Regions from separate parts of the Allobosea sp. 10N428 genome, predicted to be linked through region 2. Evidence: predicted binding sites of a transcription regulator. Region 2 holds the regulator's gene; each other region holds the start of a gene.
What was found. The regulator PhoB, encoded in region 2, activates phosphate uptake and scavenging genes when phosphate is short. The targets are predictions, from matches to a motif close to TGTCATNNANCTGTCAT.
Positions count from the first base shown of each region.

Region 1: AC1DDA_RS06155 (acetoacetate decarboxylase) is a predicted target of PhoB. The motif match lies at 1,513-1,529, and genes of this name have one in related genera.
Region 3: AC1DDA_RS11970 (BtaA family protein) is a predicted target of PhoB. The motif match lies at 1,099-1,115, and genes of this name have one in related genera.

Region 1 covers NZ_JBFTIC010000001.1:1,328,924-1,332,194, reverse strand. The annotation lists gene AC1DDA_RS06160 (histone deacetylase family protein) at 1-703, shown strand, start outside; gene AC1DDA_RS06155 (acetoacetate decarboxylase) at 722-1,465, opposite strand; gene AC1DDA_RS06150 (acetolactate synthase large subunit) at 1,631-3,187, opposite strand.
Region 2 covers NZ_JBFTIC010000005.1:166,791-170,061, reverse strand. The annotation lists gene pstB (phosphate ABC transporter ATP-binding protein PstB) at 1-54, shown strand, start outside; gene phoU (phosphate signaling complex protein PhoU) at 262-981, shown strand; gene phoB (phosphate regulon transcriptional regulator PhoB) at 993-1,691, shown strand; gene AC1DDA_RS17230 (hypothetical protein) at 1,798-1,977, shown strand; gene AC1DDA_RS17225 (DUF3175 domain-containing protein) at 2,233-2,517, opposite strand; gene AC1DDA_RS17220 (SpoIIAA family protein) at 2,534-2,920, opposite strand; gene AC1DDA_RS17215 (LysR family transcriptional regulator) at 2,975-3,271, opposite strand, start outside.
Region 3 covers NZ_JBFTIC010000003.1:345,284-348,554, reverse strand. The annotation lists gene AC1DDA_RS11980 (acyl-CoA dehydrogenase family protein) at 1-437, shown strand, start outside; gene msrB (peptide-methionine (R)-S-oxide reductase MsrB) at 525-956, opposite strand; gene AC1DDA_RS11970 (BtaA family protein) at 1,161-2,426, shown strand; gene AC1DDA_RS11965 (class I SAM-dependent methyltransferase) at 2,423-3,094, shown strand; gene AC1DDA_RS11960 (thioesterase family protein) at 3,189-3,271, opposite strand, start outside.

The DNA.
Region 1 (3,271 bases), on a different contig from region 2:
CGGTCAGCTCGGCTGGTATCTCGGCGATCTCTCGGTGCCGATCGGCGAGCATTGCTGGCATTCGACGCTGCGTTCGTCCGAGACCGCAGTCTCTGCGGCCGATGCGATCCTCGCCGGCGAGCGCGCAGTCTACTCGCTCTGCCGCCCGTCCGGCCATCACGCCCGCGCCGATCGCGCCACCGGCTTCTGTTATCTCAACAACACCGCGATCGCCGCCCAGCGCCTGCGCTCCGAATTCGGCAAGGTCGCGATCCTCGATGTCGACGCCCATAACGGCGATGGCACGCAGCAGATCTTCTACCGCCGTAGCGACGTGCTCACGATCTCGGTCCATGCCGATCCGTCTAACTACTACCCGTTCTTCACCGGCTATGAGGACGAGCGCGGCAACGGGCCGGGCGAGGGCTTCAACCTCAACCTGCCGCTCGCCCATGGCGCGGGCGGAGCCGAGATGCAGGCTGCTGTCGACAGGGCCGGCAAGGCGATCCGCGATTTCGGCGCCGAGGTGCTGGTGATCGCTCTCGGCTACGACGCCCATAAGGACGACCCGATCGGCGTCCTCAAGCTCGAAGCATCCGATTTCGGCGCCATCGGCCGGCAGGTGAAGGCGCTCGGTCTGCCGACGCTTGTTGTGCAGGAAGGCGGCTATGCGATCGAGGCGATCGGCGACTGCCTCGATGCCTTCCTGGGTGGGTTCGCCTGAAGCCGAAAAGCGCGGGTGCTATGCGAGGTAGTCGTGCAGCACCCGGCCGAAAGGCAGCGTGAAATCGACGAGCTGGTGACGAGCGCGCACGATTCTCCGCACCGGGAAGTCGGCGACCCGGCAATTGACATGAGGGATGAGATGCAACCGCGCCTCGCCCTCCCAGGCGCCATGGACCGTGATGTCCGTGAGATTGTAGCCGACGAGCTGCGCTACCTTCGGTGAGCCATCGACATCGGGCAGCAGCTTCAGGTTGATGTTCAGGCCAGCGATGCCGTCGCGCACCTTGTCGAGCTGATCTTCGAGGCTGCGATGCTTGTAGGTCATCGTGCCCATTGCGACGCGCTCGCCGTCATAGTGCAGCGTTCCGGTCAGGGTGTCCTTCATCACGCCGAGGCGCGGCACGCCATACTTCTTGGGGAAGCCCCAGATCTCCCGTCCGCCGGTGATGGGCGGTTCGTCGTCGAGATACATCTGCACGGAGAAATTGCAGGGCTGTCCCTTGTAGCTGGCATAGATCCCGGTGCCGCTCTCCTCATAGGACCCGAAGCCGGACGAATCCGGCATCTTCATCCACTCGTAATAGACGAGGTTGCCCGGGGCCGGCTCGAGCGGCTCCGGCAACGCGGCGCGGATGATCTCAGGGTCCGTCTCGTAGGTGATGATCAGATATTCCCGCTTGATGAAGCGGTTCGGCGGATGCGGGTAGCTCGGGCTGAAAGCGGGCATAGACGGTGCCTTCAGGATCTCGTCCCGGTTCATGCTGGTCGCTCCTTCTCGAAATCAGCCGCAATTCTGGCAGGGGCCCTGCGACAGATTGATGGCGACCGGACGAATAGAAAAGCTTCTCCTCACTGCCCGCGCAAAGATCGCCCTCCACCCTGAGACGTCGTTCTCGGGCGGAGGGCGTTTTGGTCGGATGCTGTCTCAGATCGCCGCTTCGATCAGGAACGGCCCCTTCTTGGCGAGCGCGGCCTTGAACAGGCTCGTGAACTCCTCGGCCGTGGTGGCGCGGGCGGCTTCGACGCCCATGCCCTTGGCCATCGAGACCCAGTCCAGCGCCGGCTCGTCGATGTTGAGCATCAGCGTGGCGTTCCGGCCGAAATCGTTGACGCCGACGGCGCGCATCTCGCCATGCAGGATCTGGTAGGTCCGATTGGCGAAGACGACCGTGACGATGTCGAGGTTCTCGCGCGCCTCCGTCCACAGACCCTGCACCGTGTACATGCCTGAGCCGTCGGCCTGCATGTTGATGACCTTGCGGTCGGGGCAGGCGACCGCTGCGCCGATGGCGAGCGGGATGCCTTCGCCGATCGCGCCGCCGGTGAGCTGGATGTAGTCGTGCTGCGGTGCCCTGTGGCAGTCATAGTAGAAGCTGCGGCCCGACGAGACCGACTCATCGCAGACGATGCAATTCTCCGGCAGCAGGGCCGAGACGATGGCGCAGGCCTTGTCGGCATCGAGCTTGCCCGTCGGCAGGCCGGGCTGCTCCTTGCGCGCCGGAGCGATATAGACGGGCGCCGTCTTCGTCGCGCCCATCTCCTCGGCGAGCGCCGTGATCGCTGCGGGCAGATCGTCGCCGGGGCTGGCCAGCGTCGCGACCTCGCAGTCATCGTGGACAAGGCGCCCGGGCTTGCCCGGATAGGCGAAGAAACCGACCGGCGTCTGCGCGCCGACCAGCACGAGATAATCGACGTCCTTGAGCTGATCGAGCGCCTTGTCGATCGGATAGAACACCTTGGGCATGGCGACGCGGCCGGCGCCGCGCTGAATGCGCCCATTCGACATCTGGCTGAAGATCTTGGCGCCGGTCGCGGCGCAGACGCGGGCTGCCATCTCCATCGGCTTCTCCCGCAGCGCGAGCCCCGTCAGCATGATCGCGGCGCGCGCGCCATGCTTGCGCAGTCCGGCGGCGACCTCGCGAATTGCCGCTGAATCGACGCTCTTCAGCGCCGGCAGCGGCGTCGGCTTGAGGGCGGCCGGCTCGACGCTGCCCCAGGCGCAGTCCGCCGGCAGGATAACGGTGGTGACGCCGGGCAGCGTCAGCGAGGCGACATAGGCCTCTCCGATCGCTGGGCCGACATCCTCGGCCGAGGCGATGCGGCGGACGAAATGCGACATCGGATGCGCTAGGCTCTCGATATCGCTGGTCAGCGGCGCGTCATGCTGGAGATGGTAGGTGGCATGGTCGCCGACGACATTGATCATCGGCGTGCGGGCACGCCTGGCATTGTGCATGTTGGCGAGCGCGTTCGCCATGCCCGGCCCGCAATGCAGCAGCGTCGCGGCCGGCTTGTCGGCCATGCGGGCATAGCCGTCGGCGGCGCCGGTCACCACGCCCTCGAACAGGCCGAGCACGCAGCGCATCTGCGGCTTGCGGTCGAGCGCCGCGACGAAGTGCATCTCGGAAGTGCCGGGATTGGCGAAGCAGGTATCGACGCCGTTGATCAGAAGGGTGTCGCAAAGGCGGTCGGCGCCGTTCATCCTGAAAACCTCGACTCGATAGAAGGCGCCCCTGCGCCAGCGGCCGTGAAGGGAGGAAATTCCTCTCGCGCTGTCAAACGAGAG
Region 2 (3,271 bases):
ATGAACCCTGCCAAGAAGCAGACGCAGGACTACGTCACCGGCCGGTTCGGCTGAAGACCGGTTTCAAACCAGCAGCCCTCATCCTGAGGAGCCGCGCGAGCGGCGTCTCGAAGGATGGTCCAGGAGGCTCCGGAACCAACCGGAGCATCCTTCGAGACGCAAGCTTCGCTTGCTCCTGAGGATGAGGGCTGAGGGTCGAGCATGCCGACCTGAAAACGACGACGCTGCACCGGCGCTAATGATCTAGAGGACACGCCGCCCATGACCGACCACATCGTCCGCTCCTACGATACCGATCTCGAAGGCATCCGCCGCAGCCTCGCCGAAATGGGCGGCATGGCCGAGCGCATGCTCGGCGATTCGACCGTGGCGCTGGTGCGCCGGGACACCGGCCTTGCCCAGAAGATCATCACGGCCGACCAGCGCCTCGACAACCTCCAGCGGGACGTCGAGGAAAAGGCGGTACTGACCATCGCCCGGCGCCAGCCGCTCGCCAACGACCTGCGCGAGCTGATTTCGGCGATCCGCATCGCCGCCGATATCGAGCGCGTCGGCGATCTCGCCAAGAACATCGCCAAGCGCGCCGTCGCCATCGCCGGCCAGTTCCAGCCGCCGCACCGCGCCGTGGTCGGGCTCGAGCACATCAGCCGCCTGGTGCAGGCGCAGCTCAAGGACGTTCTCGACGCCTACGCCGCCGGCAACGAGCAGAAGGCGCTCGACGTCTGGCGCCGCGACGACGAGATCGATGCGCTCTACACCTCGCTGTTCCGCGAGCTCCTGACCTATATGATGGAGGATCCGCGCAACATCACCTTCTGCACGCATCTCCTGTTCTGCGCGAAGAACATCGAGCGCATCGGCGACCACACCACCAACATCGCCGAGACGATTCACTATCTCATCACCGGCGACTCGCTCGACGTGAACCGGCCGAAGCTCGACACGACCAATATCGAGGTCGAGGCGATCACCGGGAACTGAAGCAGATCATCATGGCCGCACGCATCCTGATCGTCGAGGACGAGGAGCCGCTAACCCTGCTGCTGCGCTACAATCTCGAGGCCGAGGGTTTCGAGGTCGACAGCGTCGCGCGCGGGGATGACGCTGAACTGCATCTGCGCGACCACACGCCTGATCTCGTGCTGCTCGACTGGATGCTGCCGGGCCTTTCTGGCATCGAACTCTGCCGCCGCTTGCGTTCGCGACGCGACACCGAACGCGTGCCGATCATCATGCTGACGGCGCGCGGCGAGGAGACCGAACGCGTCCGCGGGCTCGCGACTGGCGCGGACGATTATGTGGTGAAGCCCTTTTCGTTGCCAGAGCTGATCGCGCGCATACAGGCGCTGCTGCGCCGCGCCAAGCCGGGCCATGTCGCGGGGCTGCTCGCCGCCGGCGATCTCGAACTCGATCGCACGACCCGGCGCGTCCGCCGTGCCGGCAGCGAGCTGCATCTCGGCCCGACCGAGTTCCGGCTGCTCGAGTTCCTGATGCAGGCGCCCGGCCGCGTCTATTCGCGCGCTCAGCTCCTCGATGCCGTCTGGGGCCGCGACGTCTATATCGACGAGCGCACCGTCGACGTTCATGTGGGCCGGCTGCGCAAGGCGATCACGCCGGCCAATACCAAGGATCCGCTGCGGACAGTCCGCGGCGCCGGATACGCCTTCGACGAAACCTTTGCGCGCAGCTGAGCGGCGCTGCAGCTCTGCTCCTCATTGCAACTTGCCGTGAACCTTGCCCGCCCGCTCGCGTTGATCCTGAAATCAACGCGAGCCAGAGGAGGTCGTCGTGAGCAAGATGCCGCCCATCCCGCCGGCCAATCGAAGCGACGAGGGTCCGGGCGAGCCGGATCATGCCGAGCGCGATCTGCGCAGCGCCAGAGGTGGCGAGCGCCGACCGAGCCAGCCTGATCAGCAGGGCCAGCAGGGCAATACCCGCATCAACACGACCCATCAGGGTCTGCAACAGGATCGTTGAGGAGGTTGCCGAACGTCGACCTCGACCAAGGCGCCGCAGACCATCCGGCACGGCGGCCCCGGCTCATCGCATGAGAACGCGAAGAAGCCGCCGGACATCCGCAAACCACCTGCCGATGACCGGCGGCACGCTCGCGTTTCGGGTGGCGGCGGCGAACGCGACAGCCACCACTCGCATGATCCGGCGCGCAAGGGAGGCAAGGCGCCATGAGAACCGGCCTTCAGGTCGAGCCCCTGAAGGGCGACGGCAGGCGCTTCAGCCCTCTCGGTGGAAGAGGCGGCGCAAGCTGTGCTTGGCCGCTTCCAGAGTCCTGCGGCGCTCGGCCGGCAGTTTCCGGCCGGCGCGGTTGATGTAGAAGGTGAGCATCGACATCGCCGAGCGATACGGGCCCGATTTGCGCCGGCGGCTGTGCTCGGCCGACCGCTTCAGCGAGCGCGCGATCTGGCGCGGATCGCCACGCGTGAACACGGCTTTCTCGAAATCGAGCGCGTTGCTCCGGCTTGTGATATCGGCCGACCATCTGTGCTTGTGGACGAGCATGGCGTCCTCCTGTCGGTCAGGCGTTTGGTCCGCCCTCGATGTCACCGGCCCAGGTCAATGCGGTCTCGTACTCCTCCGGCTTGAAGGTGCGAACAGTCACGAAGGGGATCGCCGGATTGAGCAGGTCGACGAAGGCGGCAAGCCAGCCCCTGTCGGTGATCACCGCCTCGCGCGGGAAGCGTTGCAGCTCCCAGAGCTTGCCGAGGCTGTAGCGCGCATCCTTCCAGGCGGCAGCCAAGGTCATATCGGTGAAATCGGTGAGGTCGGCGAGGATGCCGACTTTCTCGTGCCGTGCGAGCTTCGCGTCGATATCGGCCATGATCCCGTCGAGATCGTCGCTGGTCAGCGTCTGCGACAGGCGGTAGGCGCCGACATGGTCCGGGGCGGGCAGGATCGTTAACATGACTCCTCCTTGCTCCAGACAACGCGGGGCAAGAGCGGAAGTTTCGCCCGATGATCAGGCGGCTGAGAATCCACGGGTGGCGGCATCGAACCGCGCGGCTTCGGAGCGCAGCCACCCGACGAATTCATCGAGGCCGGGGCGTTGCGGCTGGCCCAACGGGCGGATGAGCCAGCAGCCCGTCGCACTGGTGAAGCCGAGTCCGAGCGGGTTGACGAGCGCGCCCGAGGCCAACTCGTCCGCCACGTAACAGCGCGGCGTCAGCGCGACCCCCAACCCCGCGACTGCGGCGCTGATGATGACGGAATAGTAGCCGTAGCGCACAGTATGCTCAGGCACCGCGCCGCGCAGGTC
Region 3 (3,271 bases), on a different contig from region 2:
GCGGCAACGGCTTCATCGAGGACAACCCGATGGCGCGGCTCTATCGCGAGGCGCCGCTGAACGCGATCTGGGAAGGCTCGGGCAATGTCATCTGCCTTGACGTGTTGCGCTCGCTGGCGCGCGAGGAGGGGGCGATCGACGTGTTGCGGGCGGAGTTGGTCGCGGCTGCGGGCTCGGACAAGCGCTACGATGCGGCGCTGAGGCGTTTGGAAGGCGAATTGCCCGGGATGATCCGCAATGAAGGGCAGGCGCGGCGGCTCACCGAGCGGCTGGCGCTCATGTTGCAGGGCTCGTTGCTGTTGCAGTTTGCGCCTGCTGCGGTGGCGGATGCGTTCATTGCCACACGGCTTGGGGATGGCTGGTCGGGACAGTTCGGCGATCTGCCGCCGGCGGTGGATGCCGGAGTGCTGGCGCGACGGGCGGTGCCCGTTACGTGAGGCGTCATGCCCGGGCTTGACCCGGGCATCTCTTTATCGCCTTTCCGTCGTGAGATGCTCGGGTCAAGCCCGAGCATGACGGCGGGATCAAGCCGCTTCCGGCTCGAAATTCATCGCCACGCCGTTAATGCAGTAGCGCAGGCCGGTGGGCGGCGGGCCGTCGGGGAAGACGTGGCCGAGATGGCCGCCGCAATTGGCGCAATGCGCCTCGACACGGTGCATGCCGTAGCTGAAATCCTCCGAGGCGCCGACGGCGCCCTCCAGCGGCTGGTCGAAGCTCGGCCAGCCCGTGCCGCTCTCGAATTTCTTGCCCGATTTGAACAGCTTCTGGCCGCAGCCGGCGCAAGAGAAGGTGCCGGCGCGCTTCTCGTAGTTGAGTGCGCAAGAACCCGCACGCTCCGTGCCGTGGCCACGCAGGACCTGATACTGCTCCGGCGTCAGCCGCTCGCGCCACTGCGCGTCGGTCAGCTGGAAGGGGAAAGTCTCGTCCTGCTTCTTCGGCTCGCCGAACATGCTCATCAGACCCATTGCGATCTCCTTGTCAGCGGGGTGGCGGGGCGCCTCATCGGCTTTCGTGCCGCCAATATGGCGTCTCAGGCGCCGGATTTCAGCCCCACAGATTACCGGCGGTTTCACGACGCAGCGGCAAGGGCCGAGGCTCCGTCACCGGACCGTCACGCGACTCCTCTAGCAGGCCCGCCACCCGCAAAGGGAGGAAAACCGGTGACGCAACAGGCGACGCAAACGGCGCGCGCGGCCCGCCGCATGACGAGCTCGGGCCTGGGACTGGCCGTCCGGCGCAGCAAGACGCTGTCCAAAGCGGGCATGCTGGAATGGCTGTTCGCCCGCGCCTTCTCCGGACTGGTCTATCCGCAGATCTGGGAAGACCCGGTGGTCGACATGGCGGCGCTGCAGCTCAAGGCCGAGGACCATGTCGTGGCGATCGCGTCGGGCTCCTGCAACATCCTTTCCTATCTCACGGCCGCGCCGATCCGTGTCAGCGCTGTCGATCTCAACGCCGCGCATATCGCGCTCGGCCGGCTGAAGCTCGCGGCTCTGGCGCGGTTGGAGCGGCAGGAGGACTTCCTGCGCTTCTTCGGCCAGGCAAATGCGCGCGAGAATGTCGGCGTCTACGATCGCGAGATCGCTGATCATCTCGACGCCGTCTCGCGCGGCTACTGGGAGGGGCGGGGCCTCAATGGACGGCGCCGGATCAACCTCTTCGCCAAGGGCTTCTATCGCTACGGCCTGCTCGGCCGCTTCATCGGCACGGGCCATGTGCTGGCGCGGGCGCTGGGCGGCAATCCGCTGATGATGCTGGCGGCGCGTGACCTCGCCGAACAGAGGGCGCTCTACGAGCAACACCTCGCGCCGGTGTTCGAGCGCAAGCTGGTGCGGTGGCTGGTGCGCCAGCCGGCCTCGCTCTATGGGCTCGGCATCCCGCCGGCGCAGTACAAGGCGCTGGCCGCCGATGCCGAGGAGGGCATTCTCGGCGCGCTGAAGCTGCGGCTGGAGCGTCTGGCCTGCGATTTCGATCTGAAGGACAACTACTTCGCCCAGCAGGCTTTCGGCCGACGCTATGGCGAGGGGGCCGGCGCGGCGTTTCCGCCCTATCTGCAGCCGCAATATTTCGCGGCGGTGAAGGAGCGCGCGGCGAACGTCTCCTATCACCAGAGCGCGGTCACGGCTTTGCTGGAGCAGCAGCCGGCCGAGAGTTGCGATGCCTATGTGCTGCTCGATGCGCAGGATTGGATGAACGACGCCGATCTGACGGCGCTGTGGTCGCAGATCACGCGCACCGCCCGGCCGGGCGCGCGGGTGATCTTCCGCACGGCGGCCGACGAGCGGCTGCTGCCCGGCCGGATACCCGCTGCGATCCTCGACCAGTGGCATTACGAGGAGGAGCGCAGCCGCGATCTCTGCCGGCAGGACCGCTCGGCGATCTATGGCGGCTTCCACCTCTATGTGCTGAGGGGGCAGGTCCGGTGAGCGCCGCCGAGGTGCCGGGCGGCTCGCCCGCCGGGTTGATGGACCGGATCTATCGGCATCAGCGGCACATCTACGACGCCAGCCGGAAGTTCTATCTGCTCGGCCGTGACCAGCTGATCGATGGGTTGCAGCCGCCTCCCGGCGCCACCGTCCTGGAGATCGGCTGCGGCACCGGGCGCAACCTCATCCAGATCGCGCGGCGCTACCCGTCCAGCGCCTGCTACGGGCTCGACGTCTCCAGCGAGATGCTGGCGACGGCGCGCACTGCGGTGGCGCGGGCGGAGCTGGACGATCGGATCCAGCTAGCCGAGGCTGATGCCACCGGCTTCGACCCGCAGGCACTGTTCGGCCTTCAGGGCTTCGACCGGATCGTGATCTCCTATGCGCTGTCGATGATCCCGCCCTGGCAGGGTGTCGTCGCGGAGGCGCTGCGCCGCCTCAACATGGGCGGCTCTTTGCATATCGTCGATTTCGGCGATCAGAGCGGGCTGCCGGCGAGCTTCAAGGCCGTGCTGCTGCGCTGGCTCGCCCTGTTCCATGTCACGCCGCGCGAAGATCTGCCGGGGACGGTGCGAGCGCTTGCGGAAGCGGCGGGGGCCGACTGCCGGATCGGCGCGCCGTATCGTGGCTATGCGATGCATGCGGTGGTGGGAAGGCGCGGAGCTTAGCGTCATGCTCGGGCTTGACCCGAGCACCTCCTGACAGGAAGGCGCCGGATTCCGAGATGGTCGGGCCAAGCCCGACCATGACGGCAAAATAGTCTCAGTGCCGCGTCTCGACCTCGGGCTCGCGCACTTCCTTCGCCTCATCGACGCGGATCGCCGACTTCTTCGGCATGCCGATGA